Regions from separate parts of the Streptomyces sp. NPDC127129 genome, predicted to be linked through region 2. Evidence: riboswitches for the same ligand, from Rfam matches in the RefSeq annotation. Region 2 holds a riboswitch; the other holds the start of a gene.
What was found. A riboswitch is a leader RNA that binds a small molecule or an ion and turns the genes downstream of it on or off. The one in region 2 is predicted to bind cobalamin.
Positions count from the first base shown of each region.

Region 1: it holds a riboswitch for cobalamin, as region 2 does, so the genes downstream of both, ACFVGW_RS29415 (energy-coupling factor ABC transporter permease) here and cobN (cobaltochelatase subunit CobN) in region 2, are expected to answer to the same signal.

Region 1 covers NZ_JBHXTV010000017.1:172,356-176,092, reverse strand. Annotated here, with positions in the region: gene dhaK (dihydroxyacetone kinase subunit DhaK) at 1-124, shown strand, start outside; gene dhaL (dihydroxyacetone kinase subunit DhaL) at 131-745, shown strand; gene ACFVGW_RS29420 (PTS-dependent dihydroxyacetone kinase phosphotransferase subunit DhaM) at 742-1,155, shown strand; cobalamin riboswitch at 1,241-1,465, shown strand; gene ACFVGW_RS29415 (energy-coupling factor ABC transporter permease) at 1,494-2,192, shown strand; gene ACFVGW_RS29410 (energy-coupling factor ABC transporter substrate-binding protein) at 2,192-2,593, shown strand; gene cbiQ (cobalt ECF transporter T component CbiQ) at 2,600-3,349, shown strand; gene ACFVGW_RS29400 (energy-coupling factor ABC transporter ATP-binding protein) at 3,346-3,737, shown strand, end outside.
Region 2 covers NZ_JBHXTV010000006.1:284,292-288,028, reverse strand. Annotated here, with positions in the region: gene cobN (cobaltochelatase subunit CobN) at 1-2,499, opposite strand, end outside; cobalamin riboswitch at 2,536-2,675, opposite strand; gene ACFVGW_RS14320 (cobalamin biosynthesis protein CobG) at 2,719-3,737, shown strand, end outside.

The sequences.
Region 1 (3,737 bases), on a different contig from region 2:
CGGCAACTACGTGACCTCGCTCGACATGGCCGGCTGCTCGGTGACGCTCTGCCAGGCCGACGAGGAGCTGCTCCGGTTCTGGGACGCGCCCGTGCAGACGCCGGCGCTGCGCTGGGGCCGGTGAGCGGGGATGACCGAGGTGGACGAGTTCGACGCCGCGTTCTTCCGTCGCTGGCTGACCAGGGCCGCGGCGGTCGTCGACCGTGAGGCGGAGCATCTCACCGAGCTCGACTCGGCGATCGGCGACGCGGACCACGGCGCCAATCTGAAGCGGGGGTTCGCCGCCGTGACGGACGCCCTGGAGAAGGATCCGCCCGAGACTCCGGGGGCCGTACTCGTAGCCGCGGGGCGGCAGTTGATCTCCACGGTCGGGGGTGCGTCGGGTCCGCTGTACGGGACGCTGCTGCGACGGACCGGCAAGGCGCTCGGGGAGGGCGCTTCGGTGACGCGGGAGGAGCTGGCCACGGCCCTGGCCGCCGGTGTCGCCGCCGTCGCGCAGCTCGGCGGTGCCCAGGTCGGGGACAAGACCATGCTGGACGCGCTCACTCCCGCGGCCGAGGCGCTCGGCGGCTCCTTCGCCGCGGCCCGGGACGCGGCCGGGCGCGGCGCGCTCGCGACCGTACCACTCCAGGCGCGCAAGGGCAGGGCGAGCTATCTGGGCGAACGCTCCATCGGGCATCAGGATCCCGGGGCCACCTCGTCGGCCCTGCTGATCGCCGCCCTCGCGGAGGTGGCCGCCGCATGACCGGCCGGCAGGGCACGGTGGGCATCGTGCTCGTCTCGCACAGCGCGGCCGTGGCCGACTCCGTCGCCGCCCTGGCCCAGGGGCTCGCGGGCGGCGGTGCGACCGCTCCCGTCGCCGCCGCCGGAGGCACTCCGGACGGGGGTCTCGGCACGAGTTCCGAGCGGATCGCCGAGGCGGCGAAGGCGGTCGACGGGGGCGCCGGAGTGGCCCTCCTCGTCGACCTCGGCAGCGCCGTCCTGACCGTCAAGGCGCTGCTCGCCGAGGAAGACGAGCTGCCCGAGGGCTCACGGCTCGTGGACGCCCCCTTCGTCGAGGGTGCCGTCGCCGCGCTCGTCACGGCGAGCGCCGGAGGGGACCTGGACGCGGTGGTGGCGGCGGCCTCTGAGGCGTACACGTACCGGAAGGAGTGAGACGGGGGCGCGGGAGGCGTGCGCGGGGGCGACAGGGGTGCGTGGGGCGTGCGGGAGATCCGTCACACACCGTCCGCGGCGCCTCCCGTGTTGTGATGTAGCTGGTCAACCCACTAATGTCACAGCGCCTTGGTGTACGGGAAACCGGTGCGGTACCGGTGCGGCCCTCGCCACTGTGATCGGGAAGTCCGGCTCCATCCCTCCGGGGAAGCCACTGGACCGCCGCGGGAGACCGCGGGGGTGTGGGAAGGCGGAGCCGCGGCGGCATGACCCGTCAGCCAGGAGACCGGCCAGGGTGCGTTGTCCATCCACGAGGTGCTGGAGAGGGTCTCCCAACCATGCATATAGCCGAGGGGTATCTGCCCCCTGTGCACGCGGCCGCCTGGGGCGTCGCGTCCGCCCCCTTCGTCGTCCACGGTGTCCGCGCGCTGACCCGTGAGGTCAAGGCCAATCCCGAGTCCACCCTGTTGCTCGGTGCGTCCGGTGCGTTCACCTTCGTTCTGTCCGCGCTCAAGATCCCTTCGGTGACGGGCAGTTGCTCGCACCCGACCGGTACGGGTCTCGGCGCGATCCTGTTCCGGCCGCCGGTGATGGCGGTCCTGGGCACGATCACCCTGCTGTTCCAGGCGCTGCTGCTCGCCCACGGCGGGCTCACCACGCTCGGCGCCAACGTCTTCTCGATGGCGATCGTCGGGCCGTGGGCCGGTTTCGGTACGTACTGGCTGCTGCGCCGCTTCGACGTCCCGCTCATGGTGAGCGTGTTCTTCGGGGCGTTCGTCGCCGACCTGTCGACGTACTGCGTGACCAGCGTCCAGCTCGCGCTGGCGTTCCCGGACCCGGGCAGCGGCGTGCTCGGCGCGCTGGCCAAGTTCGGCTCCATCTTCGCCGTCACGCAGCTGCCGCTCGCCGTGAGCGAGGGCCTGCTGACGGTGCTCGTCATGCGGCTGCTCACACAGTCCAGCAAGGCGGACCTGACCCGCCTCGGGGTTCTGCTCCCGTCCCGGAAGAAGAACGAGAACGCGGAGGCGAGCGCCTGATGAGCCGGAACGCGAAGATCAACACACTGTTGCTGCTCGTCGTCGGGGCACTGGCCGTCCTCCCGCTGCTCCTGGGGCTCGGCGACCACAAGGAGGAGCCGTTCACCGGCGCCGACGCCGAGGCGGAGACGGCGATCACGGAGATCGATCCCGACTACGAGCCGTGGTTCTCCCCGCTCTACGAGCCTCCGTCCGGTGAGATCGAGTCGGCGCTCTTCTCCCTTCAGGCGGCCCTCGGTGCCGGGGTGCTCGCCTACTACTTCGGCCTGCACAGGGGCCGCAGGCAGGGCGAGGCCCGCGCGGCCGCCACGTCGTCGCGGTCCGTGCCGGCGCCCGCGCCGGCCCCCGCCTCCGCGGCCACGTCCACGGCCGGCTCCGCGGCCACGTCCGGCGACGAGTAGCCGCCGGTGCTGCCGATCGACGCAGCGGCGCACAGCAGTCGCTGGCGCCGCCGTCACCCGTGCGAGAAAGCGGCGCTCGGCTTCGGCCTGACGCTCTGCGCGGTGTGCCTGCCGCCGTGGCCGGGTGCCGTACTGGTCGCGGCGGCCACCCTGGCGGTCCTTCTCGGACCGGCCGGGGTGCCGGGGCGTCAGCTGTGGCGCGCCTTCCGCATCCCGCTGGGCTTCTGTGTGACGGGCGCGGTCCCGCTGCTCTTCGAGGTGGGCGGGGACCGGGGCCTGGTGGCGCTCGCGCACGACGGGCCCGTGCACGCGGGCGAGTTGCTGCTGCGGACCTCGTCGGCGTCGCTGGGCGTGCTGCTGTTCGCCTTCACGACGCCCGTCTCGGACGTCCTGCCCCGGCTGGTGCGGGCCGGGGTGCCGGCGCCCGTGGTGGACGTGGCGCTGGTGATGTACCGGATCAGCTTTCTTCTTCTGGATGCGATATCCAAGATCCGGCAGGCGCAGGCGGCCCGCCTCGGGCTGACCACGCGGGCGGCGGCCTGGCGTTCCCTCGCCGGGCTCGGCGCCACGGCCTTCGTCCGCGCCTTCGACCGGGCACAGCGCCTGCAGACGGGCCTGGCCGGCCGGGGGTACGACGGGACGCTGCGGGTCCTGGTGCCCGAGGCCGCGGTCTCGGGCCGCTTCCTGGCGTCGACGGCCGGCCTGCTCGCCGGTCTCGTCGCCCTCACCCTCGTACTGGAAAGGTCCCTGCCGTGAGTCCTGCACCACCTGTCTTGGAACTGGTGAAGGCCACGTTCGCGTACGAGGACGGGCCCGTCGTCCTCGACGGCATCGACCTCGCCGTGCCGGAAGGCCGGGCGATGGCCCTCCTCGGCCGCAACGGCGGCGGCAAGACGACGATGCTGAGGCTGCTGAGCGGGGGCCTGCGCTGCGGGAGCGGCGCGCTCCGGCTGGACGGCGAGGACGTCTCGTACGACCGGAAGGGGCTGACCCGGCTGCGTACGACGGTGCAGCTGGTCGTGCAGGACCCCGACGACCAGCTCTTCGCCGCGTCGGTCGGGCAGGACGTCTCGTTCGGCCCGATGAACCTGGGGCTGCCGGAGGAGGAGGTACGGCTCCGGGTCCGCGAGGCGCTGGAGGCGCT
Region 2 (3,737 bases):
CGAGTCGGCGAGCGCCTGGCCGGTCTCCCACGCGAGGCGGGAGGGGACGGCCTTGGGATCGACGGAGTAGAAGTTCCGGCCGGTCGGCAGCACGTTGACCAGGCCGCGCAGCGGCGAGCCGGAGGGCCCCGCCGGGACGAAGCCGCCGTTCAACGCGTGGACGGCGTGGGTGAGTTCGTCGGTCGTGGCGGAGAGCCGCGGGACGACCTGCTCGCAGGCGAAGCGGAGGACGGCCTGGACGTCGGGACCGTACGCGGCGGCGACCGCCGGGACCGCGTCCACGGACCAGTCCGCCGCCTCCATCGCCTCGACCAGCTCGCGCGCCGTCGCCTCCGCCTCGTCGGCGGTGGTCCGCGTCGCGGCGGACTCGTCAAGACCCAGGGCCTCGCGGAGACCCGGCAGGGCCTGCGTACCGCCCCAGATCTGCCGGGCGCGCAGGATCGAGAGCACCAGGTTCACACGCTCGGGACCGGCCGGCGCCCCGCCGAGCACATGCAGACCGTCCCTGATCTGGGCGTCCTTGACCTCGCACAGCCAGCCGTCGACGTGCAGCAGGAAGTCGTCGAAGCCGTCGTCCTCCGGGCGGGCCTCCAGGCCCAGGTCGTGGTCGAGCTTCGCCGCCTGGATCAGCGTCCAGATCTGCGCGCGGATCGCGGGCAGCTTGGACGGGTCCATGGAGGAGATCTGCGCGTACTCGTCGAGCAGCTGCTCGAGGCGCGCGATGTCGCCGTACGAGTCGGCGCGCGCCATCGGCGGCACCAGGTGGTCGACCAGCGTCGCGTGCACGCGACGCTTGGCCTGCGTGCCCTCGCCCGGGTCGTTGACCAGGAACGGGTAGACCAGCGGGATGTCGCCGAGCGCCGCGTCCGGGCCGCAGGCGGCGGACAGGCCCGCGTTCTTGCCGGGCAGCCACTCCAGGTTGCCGTGCTTGCCGAGGTGGACCATCGCGTCGGCGCCGAAGCCGCCGTCCTCGGCGCGCGCCGCGATCCAGCGGTAGGCGGCCAGGTAGTGGTGGGACGGCGGGAGATCGGGGTCGTGGTAGATCGCGATCGGGTTCTCGCCGAAGCCGCGCGGCGGCTGGATGAGGACCAGCAGGTTCCCGCGCCGCAGGGCGGCGAGGACGATGTCGCCCTCGGGATTCCGGGACCGGTCGAGGAACATCTCGCCGGGCGCCGGACCCCAGTGCTCCTCGACGGCCTCGCGCAGCTCGGCCGGCAGCTGCGCGTACCAGCGCTTGTAGTCGGCGGCCGGGATGCGGACGGGGTTCTTGGCCAGCTGCTCCTCGGTCAGCCAGTCCTGGTCGTGGCCGCCCGCCTCGATCAGGGCGTAGATCAGCTCGTCGCCGTCCCCGGAGACCAGCCCCGGGATCTCCTCGACCGGGCCGAAGTCGTACCCCTCCTCGCGCAGGCGCCGCAGGAGCGCGACGGCGGAGGCGGGGGTGTCGAGACCGACCGCGTTGCCGATCCGGGAGTGCTTGGTCGGGTACGCGGAGAGGACCAGGGCGAGCCTCTTCCCGGCGTTCGGGATGTGCCGCAGGCGGGCGTGGCGTACCGCGATCCCGGCGACGCGCGCGGCGCGCTCGGTGTCGGCGACGTACGCCGGAAGTCCGTCCTCGTCGATCTCCTTGAAGGAGAACGGGACGGTGATGAGCCGGCCGTCGAACTCGGGCACGGCGACCTGGCTCGCGGCGTCCAGCGGGGAGAGGCCCTCGTCGTTCTCCTCCCAGGCCGCGCGCGAGCCGGTGAGGCAGAGCGCCTGCAGGATCGGCACGTCGAGGGCGGCGAGCGCGCCCGCGTCCCAGGCGTCCTCGTCCCCGCCCGCCTGCGCCTCGGCGGGCTTGGTGCCGCCGGCCGCGAGGACGGTGGTGACGATCGCGTCGGCCGTACGCAGGGTGTCGAGCAGCTCCGGCTCGGGGGCGCGCAGGGAGGCGACGTACAGCGGCAGCGCACGGGCGCCCGCGTCCTCGATCGCCGCGCAGAGCGCGTCGACGAAGGCGGTGTTCCCGCTCATGTGGTGGGCGCGGTAGTAGAGCACGGCGACGGTCGGGCCGTCGGTGGCGCGCGATTCCCGCTCCAGCGGGCCCCAGGTGGGCGCGGCGGCCGGGGCGTCGAAGCCGTGACCGGTGAGCAGCACGGTGTCGGAGAGGAACCGGGCCAGCTGCTCCAGGTTGGCGGGGCCGCCGTGCGCGAGGTAGGCGTGGGCCTCGGTGGCGACGCCGACGGGGACGGTGGAGGCCTCCATCAGCTGGGCGTCGGGGGCCTGTTCCCCGGAGAGCACGACCAGCGGCTTCTCCGTCGCCCGCAGGGCGTCCAGGCCGTCCTCCCAGGCACGCAGACCGCCGAGAAGGCGTACGAGAACGAGGTCGGCGCCGTCCAGCAGCCCGGGCAGGTCGTCCAGGGCGAGACGGGAGGGGTTGGCGAACCGGTACGCGACGGGGCCGCCGGCCGCGCGGGCGCTGAGCAGGTCGGTGTCGGAGTGCGACAGCAACAGAATTCGCATGCGTGCGCAGGCCTTCCTCGGGGTTGTCCGCGCCCCGGGTGGTCGTATGGACGGCAGGAGTTCCTGACTCACCCGGCCCCTTCCGGGGCCCGGCTCACAGTGGCGGGACCGCGCCGGATTCTCACCGGGCTTCCTCCCCGGGGTCCTGGGACCCCATGCCGTTCTGCATAGTAGATCGTGCGCTCGGCGGCCCGGGTGGTCACCCGGATTCACGTCGGTATGCTCGCCGCCATGCCGCCCACCACGCCCCCTGCGCCCAACCAGGGCGAACCTCTCATACGGGACCGTGGCGACGCCTGCCCCGGGGCGCTCCGACTGCACCCCGCCGACGACGGCCGCCTGGCCCGACTGCGCCTGCCCGCAGGACTGTTGACGTCTCGTCAGGTCGAGGTACTGGCGGACGCGGCGGATGCGCTCGGCGACGGCCGGGTGACGGTGACGTCCCGGGGGAACGTGGAGCTGCGGGGCCTCGGCGAGGGCTGCGGCGCGGAACTGGCGGACCGCCTGGCCGAGGCGGGCCTTCTGCCCTCGACCACCCACGAACGCGTCCGCAACATCGTCGCCTCCCCGACGGCCGGACTGGACGGACTCGGCTACGCGGACGTGCAGTTGTGGGCCCGGGAGCTGGACGCGCTGCTGTGCGCGGAAGCCTGGACGGCGGCCCTCTCGGGCCGCTTCCTCTTCGCCCTGGACGACGGCCGCGGTGACGTGGCGGGCCTCGGCGGAGATGTGACCTTGATCGCAGAAGCGGGGCCCTCGGCGGGCGGGGGCGACGCGCTCGTGCATGTCGGCGGGCAGGCGTTCCGCGTCGCGGGCGCCGACGCGCCGCGCGCCGCGCTCGCCGCGGCCGACGCCTTCCTCCGGGCCGCGCAGGCCGCCGGGAACGGCGCCTGGCGCGTACGGGAACTCCCGGGCGCCGCGGGAGGGCACACCGGCGCCCGTACTGATCCGGACGCCGGCCGAACGACCAACGGCCCGACGACCGACAGCACGACGGTCCACGGCACGACGGCCGGCAGCACGACGGCCGACAGCACGACGGTCCACGGCACGACGGTCCACAGCACGACGGCCGGCAGCACGACGACCCACGGCCCGGTCGGCCGTCCCGGGCCGGACGCCCGCGCCGCCGGCCGGCCGGCTGCGGACCGCCCCGTGGACGCCGCCGGCGGGTCCTCCGCCGCCCCCCTCGATCTCGCCGCCGCGTTCGCGCGGGCCGGGGTCGGAGCGCGCGCCGT